DNA from 2 places in the Limosilactobacillus panis genome. Region 2 is predicted to be linked to the other one. Evidence: predicted binding sites of a transcription regulator. Region 2 holds the regulator's gene; the other holds the start of a gene.

Region 1 (7,236 bases), 370 kb from region 2:
CACCAAGGTAGTTGTAAAGAGGTACTTGCAATTCATCAGCAGCGGCCCGTGCAGCAGCTAATGAAACGGCCAAGATAGCATTGGCACCAAGCTTACCCTTGTTAGGAGTACCGTCTAACTTAATCATTGCCTTGTCGATGGCGATTTGGTCAGTAACTTCCATCCCCACGATTTCTTTAGCAATAACGTCATTAACATTAGCAACGGCCTTCAGTACACCCTTGCCGCCAAAACGGTTCTTGTCGCCATCACGAAGTTCAACGGCTTCGTGTTCACCAGTAGAAGCACCTGATGGAACAATTCCACGGCCAACACCGCCAGCTTCAGTATAAACTTCAGCTTCAACGGTTGGGTTACCACGTGAATCAAGAACTTCACGTGCATAAATATCTGTAATAAGTGACATTTGATGAATCTCTCCTCTGTCTTAAATTCGATAGCAATCGCGCTACTTCATTAACATTGTATTATTTTGCACAACTAAAAACAAGCATTTAATGGTTAACTATTTCTAAAAAAGTTTCTGCGTCCAGACTATCCGCACCAACAAGGACACCATCAATATCAGCGGTCGCCATCAGTGCACTGGTGTTTTCTGGAGTGACACTCCCACCGTAAAGAATCCGGACGTCATCGGCCACCGCATCACCGTACATATCGCTAATTGTTTGGCGAATCAGGTAACACCCCTCCTCAGCCTGGTCAGGATTGGCACTCTGACCACTACCAATTGCCCAGCTGGGCTCATAGGCAACGGTAACTTTACGAATATCGTTGGTGGTTAGTCCCTTTAAGTCAGCAAGAATCCGGCCGACAACCCAGTGGACCTTATCATCCTTAGCAATCCGGCGTCCCATCGTGTCATCACAGCAGACAATCGGGCAGAGGCCATTGTCAAGAGCCGCTTTCACCTTTTTATTGATCAGTTCATCGTCCTCATGAAAATACTTCCGGCGTTCAGAATGGCCAAGAATAACATGGTGGATTCCTGCCTGGTACAGAGCAAAAGGACTCGTTTCCCCCGTATAGGCCCCAGCATTCTTGTAAAAACAGTTTTCCGCCATTAATTTCAGTGGTGAACCGGTTGCCGCCCGCATCATTGGCATCAGGCACAGAGTTGGTGCCGCCAGGGCCGTTTGCAATTGGTTAGCTGGTGGCAGCCGATCCTTAATTTCTTTAACAAACGTAACGGCTTCATCAACGGTCTTGTTCATTTTCCAGTTACCGGCAATAATCGGAATACGCATAAAATCCCCCCTATTTTGGTGGGTGATCAGTACCCTTGAGTAACTGCCCACGTTGCCGTTCTTAAATTTCCTGGACATTACATAAAGAGGTTCCACCGCTTCACAATCTTCAGCGGTGGAACCTTATTTATTATCACAGGAGGCCAAAAGTGTCCTCTTGTCTAATCAATTATTTTTCAGAAATTGCGGCAATTCCTGGCAAAGTCTTCCCTTCGAGGTAGGTCAGTGAAGCACCACCACCAGTAGAAATGTGGGTCAACTTGTCAGCAACACCCAACTGCTTAACGGCAGCAGTGGAGTCCCCGCCACCAACGATGGTAGTTGCGTCGTCTAGGGTACCGAGGAACTTTCCGATTTCCAGTGTTCCCTTAGCAAAATTAGACATTTCAAAGACACCCATTGGGCCGTTCCAAACAACCGTCTTGGCGTCCTTTAGAACGTCTTCATACAGTTTGATAGTCTTAGGGCCAATGTCAAGGGCCATCCAGCCATCGTCAATATCGCCTTCAACAACCTTGGTGTTGGCGTCATTATTAAACTTGTCAGCAACCACATTGTCAACTGGTAGTACCAGCTTGTCGCCAGCCTTATCCAGGATTTCCTTGGCAACATCAATCTTGTCCTTTTCAACTAAGGAGTTACCAACCTTAATTCCCTTGGCAGCGTAGAAGGTGTAAGCCATCCCACCACCAATGATGATCTTATCAGCCTTGTCTAACAAGTGGTCAATAACACCAATCTTGTCAGAAACCTTGGCACCACCAAGGATAGCAATGAATGGGCGTTGTGGGTCATCAACAGCGTTCCCCAAGAACTTGATTTCCTTTTCCATCAGGTAACCAGCGGCAGCCTTGCCTGGCATGTTGGTGGCAATTCCAACGTTAGAAGCATGCTTCCGGTGAGCAGTACCAAAGGCATCATTAATGAAGACATCACCGAGTGAAGCCCAGTACTTACCTAATTCAGGGTCGTTACCAGATTCACGCTTGACATATTTGCCATCCTTAACATCTTCATAACGGGTGTTTTGAACCAGTAGAACATCACCGTTATTCATGTTGTCAATGGCATCTTCGAGTTGCTTACCTTCAGTTACAGGAACAAAGGTAACTGGCTTATTCAGTAGGTTGGAAAGCCGTTCAGCAACCGGGCGCATTGACAGGCCTGGCTTGTCTTCCTCCATCTTAACCCGACCTAAGTGGGAGAAGAGGATTGCCCGACCACCGTGTTCAATGACATACTTGATCGTTGGCAAAGCAGCCACGATTCGGTTGTCATCACCAACAACGCCATCCTTAATCGGCACGTTAAAATCAACACGCATTAATACTTTTTTACCTTCTAATGGTAAATCTTCAACAGTAAGTTTAGCCATGTTTATTAGCTCCTCCTTTAAGAAAAAAAGTGGTTGGAGTTTCCTCCTCCCACCTTTTGTTTAGTACTTTTAGCTAAATGTCGGATTAGAGTTCAGCAAAGTGAAGCAGGGTCCGAATCATGTTGCTAGTAAAGCCGTTTTCGTTGTCGTACCATGCAACGGTCTTAACTAATTGAGTACCATCTTCAGCTTCCATGATTTCAGTTTGAGATGGGTCAAATACAGAACCGAAAGTAGAACCAATGATATCACTAGATACGATTGGGTCTTCAGTATAACCGTAAGCAGGGTTGTTCTTAGTAGCTTCCTTCATAGCGTCGTTAACTTGGTCAACAGTGACCTTCTTGTTCAGAACAGAAACAAGTTCAGTCAAAGAACCAGTAGGAACAGCAACACGTTGTGCGTGACCAGAAAGCTTACCGTTCAATTCAGGAATAACCAGGCCGATAGCCTTAGCAGCACCACTTGAGTGAGGAATAGTGTTAATAGCTGCAGCACGGTTGTTACGGAACTTCTTGCCACGTGGTTGGTCAAGGACAGCTTGGCTACCAGTGTAAGCGTGGATAGTAGTCATCGTACCAACCTTGATACCGAAGTTCTTGTTAAGGAAGTATGCCATTGGGGCAAGGCAACTAGTGGTGCAAGAACCCGCTGAAACAATCTTGTCATCAGCCTTTAAAGTATCCAAGTTAACACCAGGAACAACAGTTGGAATGTTACCAGCAGGTGCGGAAATCAGAACACGCTTTGCGCCGGCATCCAAGTGTGCTTGTGACTTTTCTGCAGAAGTGTAGAAACCAGTACATTCAAGGACAAAGTCAACACCGTCGTTCTTTACCCAAGGAATGTTACGTGCGTCACGTTCTGCGTATACAGGGTATTCCTTACCATCAACAACGATACCCTTGTCAGTAGCGGAAACTTCACCGTTAAACCGGCCTTGGGTTGAGTCGTACTTAAGCAGGTAAGCCAACATTTCTGGTGAAGTCAAGTCGTTAATAGCAACAACTTCAATGTCATCAGTGTTGAGTTCGTGAATACGACGGAATGCTAAACGACCGATACGGCCGAAACCATTAATACCAATTTTTACAGTCATACTGCAAATTCCTCCTTTAGGAAAAACATAATAAGTGTCTCATCTAACGAAATTAATGGTTGAAAACCACCACACTATTCCGTCAGACAAGGTACAAAGCCTTACGCTCTTAATAATACTCATCTTGTTTGGAATTGTCTATTCAATCACCTCAGAAATTTAGTTTTTTCTTGTGAAAACGTTATCTTGATTAAAAAATTCAAATAATGCTTGCATTTTAATATTGGATAAGATATTATAGTATTCGTTGACGCGCCCTTAGTGTAATGGATCGCACGTGAGATTCCGGTTCTCGAGATCCGAGTTCGACTCTCGGGGGGCGCACTTTTGTTTAAGAAAAGCTGACGGATTTATCTTCCGCCAGCTTTTTTATTTTACAAAGCGAACCCCGAAAAAAGGAGGGTAGGAAACGCTTCTCTGCGTTTCCTACCCTCCTTTTTATATTAAAATTACTTTTTACTTTTCTTCAGCTGGCTTTTCCTTAGCCCACTTACGAATAGCTTCAATCTTCTTTTCTTTTAATGCTCGCTTGTACTTAGGAGCAACTGGGCGACGGCCTTGTACGCCGTATGGGTGTGCTTTACGCATAGCTATATGCCTCCTTATTGTGTTCGTAAATGAATTAACGTTCCAATTATACCGGGCTACGGTATAAAAAGCAAGTCCTGACAAAATTATGCTCCCTAACGATGAATTTTCTCTCTAGTAACCATCATTTTCTGAGAAACGACAACCCTTACCAGACAGCACTTCAGGATAACAGCCTAGACCAATTTATAAAATATCTTGAAAAATATTGCTATATTAGGTATTGCAAATCAGACCAATTTAGTGTACTATTCTAAATGAACTTAAAGAGCGAACTTAAAAAGAAATAAAATAACTGACTGCTCTAGGAGGATTTTATTATGACTAATACTAACGAATTAAATGTTTTTGTAACCACCACTGATTGGAAGGCCCTTGACCACCAAAGTGCTAATGCTGAGTTGAGCCTGTTATGCGCTAACATTAATAAGAAATAATAAATACCAGCAGCTGGCCCGCGTTGGCCAGCTTTTTTATTTACACTTTATTAAATAATGATAAAGGTCAATCATCTTTCTTCCTTGTTATGGGTGAAAATGGCATAATATTAGCGGTCAGTATAAATAGGTGGTAAATTATTTGACCTTTTTTGACCAATCGAGTATAGTATTAATATCAGTTAGCAACTATTGCTAACGAGTGCTAATTAACAAGGAGGCCACAATATGAACTTAGTTCCAACTGTCATTGAGCAGTCTTCACGTGGCGAACGTGCCTATGATATCTACTCACGGCTTCTGAAGGACCGGATTATCATGCTTTCTGGTCCAATCGAAGACGACATGGCAAACTCAATTGTTGCGCAGCTCCTCTTCCTGGATGCGCAAGACTCAACTAAAGACATTTACCTATACATTAACTCACCTGGTGGTGTTGTTACTTCCGGAATGGCCATCTACGACACGATGAACTTTATCAAGTCAGATGTGCAAACAATCGTTATCGGGATGGCGGCTTCAATGGCCAGTGTCCTGGTTTCATCCGGAACAAAGGGTAAGCGGTTCGGCTTACCACACTCCCAAGTCTTGATTCACCAGCCATCTGGTGGCGCTCAAGGTCAACAAACTGAAATTGAAATTGCGGCAACCGAAATTCTGAAGACCCGGAAGATGATTAACGGCATCTTGGCAAAGAATTCTGGTCAACCAATTGAAAAGATCAACCGTGATACTGAACGTGACCACTACTTAACCGCTCAAGAAGCGGTTGACTACGGTCTGCTTGACGGGATCATGGAAAACAACTCCAGCTTGAAGTAATTTGATTACTGAATTGAAAAAATGCAAGCGGGAAGGAAACCTTTGTGGATTTCCTTCCCGCTTTTTCTATTAAATTGCGAACTGATTATAGCCCGCCACGCGTGCGTGGTGGTCTTTGATAATTAACTTCATTAATGCCCCATTAGCGGGGTTTTCGTACTGATCCCGATTACCAAACACCGTCGCCAGGTACTGAATGATAGAACCATGACTAGCAACAACGACATTACTTTCTGGCGGCAAAGATGCGAAGAGATCGAGCATCTGACCTACCCGTTGGTCCAACTCGGCACTATCCTCAGCCAGGTGGGCCGGGTCGGCCTGCTTGAGAAGATCATGGGCCTTCTTGACCCCAAACTCAGCCACTAAATCACCAATCCGGCGGAACCGTTTGCCGCCGAGGTAACTGGCCCAAATTGCCCCCTCTTCATTACTGTGCCCTTCGAATGACCCGTAGAAGACCTCCCGAAAGTATTTTTTCTGCGTTGGGTGACTGATATTAGGGAATTTAAGCTGGTCAATTATGATTTGGGCGGTGTCAATCGCCCGCTTCAAATCACTGGAAAAGAAGTAGTCAATCTTCAATGGTGCCAGCACCTTGGCGATTTTGACCGCGTCATCGTGTCCCTTAGCGGTCAATGGGGTATCTGACCACCCCTGGAGCCGGGCAAAGCGATTAAAGTAGGTCTCCCCGTGTCGAATAAAATATACAGTTGTTGCCATCGTTATTCTTCCTCCACAAGTTGATTAAGCGACCGCGGGGGTCCCCAGCCACTCGATCATTTCCTTCATCTTATTGGTAATTGCTTCCGTCCCCGGTAAGAGCAACTTCCGCGGGTCATATCCCTTGTGGTCCTTGTCAAGGTCGCGGGCCGCCTCAATATAGGCCCGGGTGGCATCTTGAAAGGCCAACTGGAACTCAGTGTTGATATTCACCTTTGCAATTCCCATTGAAATTGCCTTTTGAACCTGTTCCTTGGGGATTCCTGAGCCGCCATGCAGGACAAGGGGAATATCAACAGCATCCGCAATGGCAGCGAGGCGGTTAAAGTCCAGGCCCCGCCAGCCAGCGGGATAGATTCCATGGATATTACCAATTCCACACGCCAGCTTGTCGACTCCCAGGCCGGCAAACGCCCGGGCATCCTCCACTGAAGCCAGTTCCCCACTATTAGTGTCTTGGTTCTCACCAACCTTGCCGATTTCGGCCTCGACGGAAATTCCCCGCTGGTGGGCCGCACGGACGACTTCCTTTGTCCGCGCATAGTTCTCCTTTACCGGTAACTTATGTCCATCATACATCACTGAGGAGTAACCGAGTTCAATACATTTCATGGCGGCATCATAGTCACCATGGTCAAGGTTCAAAATTACCGGGACTGTAATGTTCATCGCGTCCATCTGGTCAGCAACCATGTCACGGACAAACTTAAAGCCGCCCATGTACTTTGCCGCTCCCATTGATACCTGGACCAGGACGGGCGTCTTAGTTTCATTTGCTGCCCGTAAAATTGCCCGAGTCCACTCCAAATTATTTATATTATAGGCCCCGACCGCGTAGTGCTTTGCCCGGGCGTCCGCAAAAATCTTGTTACCATTATCAAAGTATGCCATTATGTTATTTCCTTTCTTACATCACATTTGAAACTGGTTGTTGCCAGTTCACCA
Region 2 (7,236 bases):
ACTTGGAAGAGTTCTTGGTCGACCTCATTCTTCAAGTCAACTTCTTCCTTCTTCTTCTTGTCGGCTTCAGCGTGTTCTTCGGCATCCTTCTTCATCCGTTCGATTTCTTCGTCGGACAGACCAGAGTTGGACTTGATAACAATCTTTTGTTCCTTACCAGTTCCCATGTCCTTGGCAGAAACGTTAACAATCCCGTTCTTATCAATGTCGAAGGTAACCTTAATTTGAGGAACACCACGAGGAGCAGCTGGAATGTCTGTCAGCTGGAAGTTCCCTAAGGTCTTGTTGTCGGCTGCCATTGGCCGTTCACCCTGAAGAACGTGAATATCAACGGCAGATTGATTATCAGCGGCCGTTGAGAAAATCTGACTCTTGGATGTTGGAATGGTCGTGTTCCGGTCAATCAACTTGGTGAAGACCCCACCCATGGTTTCAATACCAAGAGAAAGTGGTGTAACATCAAGTAGAACAACATCCTTAACATCACCGGTCAGAACCCCACCTTGGATAGCTGCACCAAGGGCAACGGCTTCATCAGGGTTGATGGAGTGGTTTGGTTCCTTACCAGTCAATTCCTTAACCATTTCTTGAACAGCTGGAATCCGGGTTGAACCACCGTTTAGGATAACCTCATCAATGTCATCAAATGAAAGGTCCGCATCCTTCAAAGCGTTCAATACTGGTTGCTTCGTCCGTTCAACCAGGTCATTAGTCAACTGGTTGAATTGGGCCCGGGTCAAACTCTTCTCCAAGTGCAGTGGACCATTTTCACCGGATGAAATGAATGGCAGGCTGATTTGAGCTTCTTGAACACCGGAAAGGTCCTTCTTCGCCTTTTCAGCGGCATCCTTCAACCGTTGCAAAGCCATCTTATCTTTAGAAAGATCAATCCCATGTTCCTGCTTAAAGCCGTCAATTAACCAGTCCATAATCTTTTGGTCGAAGTCATCCCCACCAAGGTGCGTGTCACCGTTAGTAGAAAGAACTTGGAAGACCCCGTCACCTAATTCCAAAATGGAGACATCAAACGTCCCACCACCAAGGTCGTAAACCAGAATCTTTTCATCCTTGTCCTTCTTGTCCAGACCGTAAGCCAGAGAAGAAGCAGTTGGTTCGTTGATAATCCGCTTAACGTCCAAGCCAGCGATCTTTCCGGCATCCTTAGTGGCTTGCCGTTGGGCATCGTTGAAGTAGGCAGGTACTGTAATAACAGCCTTGTTAACGGTGTCGCCAATGTAATCTTCCGCATACTTCTTGATGTATTGAAGAATCATTGCGGAGATTTCTTGTGGCGTGTACTTCTTGCCATCTACTTCAACTGTGTAGCCGGCTTCACCCATATGACTCTTGATAGAAGAAATCGTGTTCGGGTTAGTAATTGCTTGTCGCTTGGCAACTTCACCAACTTGGGTTTCACCATTCTTAAATGAAACAACGGATGGCGTTGTCCGACTTCCTTCTGGGTTAGTAATAATCTTGGGCTCGTTACCTTCCATAACGGCAACGGCGGAGTTAGTAGTACCTAAATCAATACCAATAATCTTGTTACTTGCCATTGTTTATCCCCTCTCTTATATTTTTATTGTGCCACAACAACCATTGCAGGACGCAGAACCCGGTCCTTCAGCTGGTAACCAGCTTGCAAGACTTTGACAACCGTTTCCGGTTTTTGATCACCCTTTACTGGGACGGTTTGAACCGCTTGGTGCAAGGTCGGATCAAAAATCTTTCCTTCTGCGGGGATCTCAGTGACCCCATGGTCCTTTAAGGCTGCCGTTAAGTGGTCGTGGACCATTTGAATACCCTTTTTTAGTTGTTGGCCATTTTCATCTTTAACTTCAATCGTGAGTGCCCGCTTAAGGTTATCAAGAACGGGAAGAACACTCTTTGCCAGGTCCTGACCATCATACTTCAAGATCTGGGCGCGTTCCTTATTAAAGCGGGTCGTCATATTTTGAATTTCCGCTTCGGCACGTAGATACTTGTCATCTTTATCCGCAAGTTGTTTTTTCAAGTCATCCACTTGCTTTTGCAACTTTTCACAGCGGTGGTGGCACTGACCCTTGTGGCCACCATGGTGTTCAGCTTTATTATCAGTCTGAGCAGCTTTGCCATCAGCTTTTGGCTGCTCTTCCTGCTTTTGCTTTTCTTCTTTTGCCAAATGACTCGCCTCCTATGAATCGTAATAGTGTCGGTAAAAGTCAAGTAGTCGCTTGGCTAACTCCTGACGAAAGGCATTTACAATTCCAATCGTCCGTGAGTAAGGCATCCTCGTGGGCCCTAAAACAGCAATGATTCCCTTACCATACTGGTCGACATCATAGCTTGCCGTAATTAGACTATAATCCTTTAACACCTGGTCCTTAGCAATTTCCGAGCCAATCCTGACGTTGACATCCTTATCATCAGATCCCGTGTCAAGAAGGTGCGACAACTCATCATTTTGATCAATTAGGCTATATAACACCTGCAGGGCTTGCGGATCTTGGTTATTAGAAAATCCCAAGATGTTAAGCCGCCCGCCGACAAAGAAGCGTTCCCGAGCGGCCCGGGAAACAACGTTGTCAAACAAGTCCAAGAAGCCGTCAGAACCATGCATATATTGCATGATCCGCTTTGGGATGTCATCATTCAGCCGTTTAACTACTTCAGTCAGCGGTCGCCCGACCAACTGATCATTAATCATCCTGATTACCGCTTGGAGTGCATCGGTATCAAAATTACGTGGCAGGGTAAACGACTGACTCTCGACGTCCCCACTGTCGGTAACCAAAATGGCAATCACCTTATGGTTACCCAACGGGACCACCCGAAAACCACTTAACCGGACATCGGGCTTTAGGGTAAATGCTGTGTAAGAAGTCAGGTCTGACAAGATATCTGCTGAATGCGAAACAATCTCATCAATCTTTTGAAAACTCGTCCCTAAAGAATTCTGGATAACAACCAGGTCATTATCCGTGAGCGCATTTGCATCCAGCAGATGATCGACGTAGTATCGGTAGCCACGCTTTGAAGGCACCCTCCCCGAGGACGAATACTCTTTTTTGATTAGCTGGTGATCTTCTAATACCGCCATCTCATTCCGGATTGTTGCTGAACTAACCTTAAATGGTAACTTTTCAGCGAGGTGCTTTGATCCTACCGGTTGACCGGTTGAGGTGTATTGACGTACAATCGCTTGCAGGATTGCCTTTTGTCGTTGTGTTAGCATTTTGATCACATCCCTTTTTTAGCACTCTTTAGGGCTAAGTGCTAAACACACTTAATAATATACCAATCACCTGTTTAAAAGTCAAGGAATGTCAAATTAAATCTAAGGAGATTTTACAATTGAGTACAGACAACCACCGTTACGTTCAACCTCATAATGCTCAAGAGGCCATGGAGCTCATCCAACGGCTCTTCAACAAGTACCGAAGTGCCCCATTAACCAACGAGCTGCTTGCCTACCATAATAACCTCATCTATCGTCTCCAATCCGATATCAAGGACGCTGCAAAAAAGGAGGGCAGTCCAAAGCGGGTTAAGGAGATCGACCAGATGACTAACATCATGCGCTCATGGACTAACCTCCGCTTAACCGGCCACCCATTTCACGGTAAAATGCACCACTTCCGATTGGTTACCACGGATGGGCCGAAGTTTAAACGGCAGGTCCACAAGATTCACCAGGGCAACAACCACCGGGCTAGTCGTCACTAGGGATTTTTTTGGGGGTGGAGAAACGAAAGGGCCCCAGTTAATATTACAGCACAGTACCCAAAGAGGACTTTAGCATTCGGGAAATCCGAATACTAAAGTCCTCTTTGTCCTTTCTAAAGGCTCACTCTTTTAATGAATTATCTGGCTTGTAATTGCTGGTGGTGCCTGCACGACCTGACGTGCCACTTGTTCATCATGCTTTATTTGTGCCACTAAACTAGTAGCATCCGCAAATTTTTGCTCACCACGAAGGTATTGGTACCAGCGAACCGTTACCTCTTCGCCGTAAACCATTTGGTCAAAGTCAAATAGGTAAATCTCAACGGTCAGCTGGTTGTGGTCACCAAAGGTAATATTATGGCCAACACTGGCCATCCCCCCGTACCAGTTTTCACCAATTTTAACATTAACCGCGTACACACCAATTCCTGGTATCCTCTCCCGTGATGGTGTCTCCACATTGATTGTGGGGAAGCCCAGGGTCCGGCCTCGAGCAAGGCCATGGACGACCAACCCCGTGGTCTGGTAATAGTAGCCTAATTCTTGGTTAGCAGTCTGAACGTCCCCGCGGTCAATTGCCTTCCGGATTGCCCGGGAACCAACCTTCTTGGTCGTGCCCGGATCAGTAAATTTAGGAACTGTTACCACAGTGAACCGGCCTCGCGCATAGGCAGGCAGGTTCGTCATAGTAGCAATTTTAGCCGGACCATAGGTGTGGTCAAAACCCGCCACCACGACTTGGCTATGAAAAGCGACGAGATAGTGGTCGACAAATTCTTGGGGAGTCTGGTTGGCAAAACTCGAGGTAAAACTAACTAGGTACACCAAGTCAACGCTGAGCTGTTTTAAAAGGGCTAACTTCCGGTCAGTAGTGGAAAGGTATTTAAAGCCGCCGGGATATTGCCGGTAAACAACTCCTGGTGCGTGACCATAGGTTAGGACTGCCAAGGGTAACTTCCGCTGGTCAGCAATTTGCCGTGCCCGCCGGATGACCGCTTGATGGCCACGGTGGACCCCATCGAAGAACCCCATCGCCAGCACTACCGGGCCGTCAGGAATTAATTGCTTGTTGATTGGGTGGTGTATTTTTATAACCTGCAATGTTGGGCCTCCTAGTTCGTCAAAAACATCTTTGTTGGCTGATAGGCGTGGTGGTGTGCATCAAAGTGGTAAAGCGCCTTAACTTGGTGACCATACTTGAGGACCAGCTCTGCTGCTGATGAGGAAAGCTCAGCTGGCTTTAGCCAACCCCCGTTCTGAACAGCTTTCCACTGGTCTGCGTTAAGCTCAACCGCCGGATAATCACGGAGGGCGTAATCAAGTGGATAAAGGTAATGGTTAATTGTCCCTGCTGTTACGGCGTCTTGAATATTCCCCAGACTTAGTGTCTGATCAAGGGTAAAGCCACCACTTTTTAGCCGGGTTAGCCAACTCATTGTTCCCGGATAGCCGAACCGCTTTGCCAACTCAACTACCAGTGTCCGTACATAGGTCCCTTTACTGCAGGCGACCTTAAAGCGGACCCGTTCTTCCTGCTTCCCCTGATCATAATCAGCACTTACCAGTTCAAACTTGTCAATCATCACGTGGCGAACTGGACGGTCAACACTTTTCCCCGCCCGTGCATATTCGTAAAGGCGTTTCCCCTTTACCTTTACCGCTGAATACATGGGTGGAATTTGGGTAACCGCCCCCGTCAACGTTGTCATCTGATCACGGATAACATCTGGGGGAATCTCCCTAGTTACCGGCTGGGCAGCAATCACCTCACCGTCAAGATCCTCCGTTGTCGTCGCCTTGCCGATTAACAGTTCACCCTGGTAAACCTTCCCTGACTGCATCAAGTACTCAACGACCTTCGTCGCCCTACCAATACAAATTGGCAGGACCCCATCAACAGACGGGTCTAGGGTCCCCGAGTGACCAATCTTTTTTGTCTTCAGTATTCGTCGCAGGCGGTTAACACAGTCAAAGCTGGTCATTCCCCGTTCTTTATATAAAGGAATAATTCCGTCCATTCGTTTGGTCCTCCGTATACAAAAAGGAGCAGGTCAAAGATTTACCCCGCTCCTCGTGTTTTAGTCAGTTACTTTTCTTGTTGATGAAGCTTATTGATCAGTTGGTCAATCCGACTGCCATAAGCTACGGACGGGTCACGTTCAAACTTGATCTCCGGTGTTTTAAAGATATTTAGGCGGGCGCCTAATTCAGAGCGGATTAAACCCGTGGCCTTATCCAAGCCTTCTTGGGTCTTTTCACCCGCCGAGGCCTTGTCAGACAAGATACTGTAATAAATCGTTGCCTGTTGCAAATCACCAGTAACATCAACGCCAGTGATTGTAACGCCTTGCACACGTGGATCACGAACCCGCTTCAAAAGGATATCATCGACTTCGCGTTGAATCTGCTGCGCAAGCCGGTCAACGCGATATTGTCTGTTTGGCATTTTGCCTCCTCCTTTATTTAACTGGTACTTCTTTCATCTGGTAAGCTTCAATAACATCCTTTTCCTTGATGTCATTGTAATTAGCAATCGTTAAACCACATTCAAAGCCGGCCTTGACTTCCTTAACATCGTCCTTGAACCGCTTAAGTGAACCCAGTTCACCTTCGTAAACGACCACGCCGTCACGAACCAAACGGACCTTAGAATCACGGGTAATCTTACCAGAAGTAACCATTCCTCCGGCAATCGTCCCGACCTTGGAAGCCTTGTAGATTTGACGAACTTCAACTTCACCAATCGTTTCTTCCTTGTATACCGGTTCAAGCATCCCCTTCATGGCATCCTCAACTTCTTCAATGGCGTTGTAGATAACCCGTTGGAGACGGATATCAATATTACTGGAGTCAGCAAGCGACTTAGCAACCGGTGTTGGCCGCACGTTGAAACCAATGATAACCGCGTTTGAAGCTTCGGCCAAGGTAACGTCACTCTGACTGATTGCCCCGACTGCTTGGTGAATGATGTCAACCCGGACGCCATCAACCTTGATCTTCTGCAGACTTTGACTAAGGGCTTCAACTGACCCCTGAACATCGGCCTTAATAATTAATGGCAGGGTCTTCATCTTCCCCTTCTTCATAGTGGCAAAGAGGTTGTCCAGGGTAACGTGCGAAGTCTTTTGCCGTTCCTTGTCTTGAGCCCGCTTTGCCCGTGCTTCACCAGCTGCACGAGCGGTCTTTTCATCGTCAAAGACAACGAACCGGTCCCCGGCTTCCGGGACTTCGTTAAGCCCCGTAATTTCAACAGGGGTCGATGGGGTAGCTGTCTTAATCCGCCGACCATTTTCGTTGGTCATCGTCCGAACACGGCCGAAGGTGTTACCGACAACGATTGGGTCCCCAACATGCAAGGTCCCTTGTTGAACCAACACGGTTGCCACAGGTCCCTTACCTTGATCCAGTCGTGCTTCAACAACGGATCCCGCCGCGTTTTGGTCAGGGTTAGCCTTTAATTCCATCATTTCAGCTTGGAGCAGGATCATGTCCAACAACTCGTCGAGGTTCTTGCCAAACTTAGCGGAAATC

Evidence for each region. Region 2 encodes HrcA, which represses chaperone genes, less so after heat shock. Its sites were predicted from a motif close to TTAGCACTCNNNNNNNNNGAGTGCTAA; they were not measured.
Region 1: clpP (ATP-dependent Clp endopeptidase proteolytic subunit ClpP) is a predicted target of HrcA. The motif match lies at 4,929-4,955, and genes of this name have one in related genera.

The regions. Positions count from the first base shown of each region.
Region 1 is NZ_CP081855.1:615,064-622,299, reverse strand. Features, by position in the region: gene eno (phosphopyruvate hydratase) at 1-406, opposite strand, end outside; gene tpiA (triose-phosphate isomerase) at 495-1,247, opposite strand; gene KZE55_RS02830 (phosphoglycerate kinase) at 1,417-2,622, opposite strand; gene gap (type I glyceraldehyde-3-phosphate dehydrogenase) at 2,708-3,721, opposite strand; tRNA gene KZE55_RS02820 (tRNA-Arg) at 3,974-4,045, shown strand; gene KZE55_RS10225 (hypothetical protein) at 4,178-4,309, opposite strand; gene clpP (ATP-dependent Clp endopeptidase proteolytic subunit ClpP) at 4,975-5,568, shown strand; gene KZE55_RS02810 (histidine phosphatase family protein) at 5,638-6,291, opposite strand; gene fba (class II fructose-1,6-bisphosphate aldolase) at 6,316-7,182, opposite strand; gene tpiA (triose-phosphate isomerase) at 7,199-7,236, opposite strand, start outside.
Region 2 is NZ_CP081855.1:980,677-987,912, reverse strand. Features, by position in the region: gene dnaK (molecular chaperone DnaK) at 1-1,556, opposite strand, end outside; gene grpE (nucleotide exchange factor GrpE) at 1,580-2,161, opposite strand; gene hrcA (heat-inducible transcriptional repressor HrcA) at 2,174-3,214, opposite strand; gene KZE55_RS04790 (hypothetical protein) at 3,385-3,705, shown strand; gene ribF (riboflavin biosynthesis protein RibF) at 3,835-4,806, opposite strand; gene truB (tRNA pseudouridine(55) synthase TruB) at 4,818-5,723, opposite strand; gene rbfA (30S ribosome-binding factor RbfA) at 5,792-6,151, opposite strand; gene infB (translation initiation factor IF-2) at 6,165-7,236, opposite strand, start outside.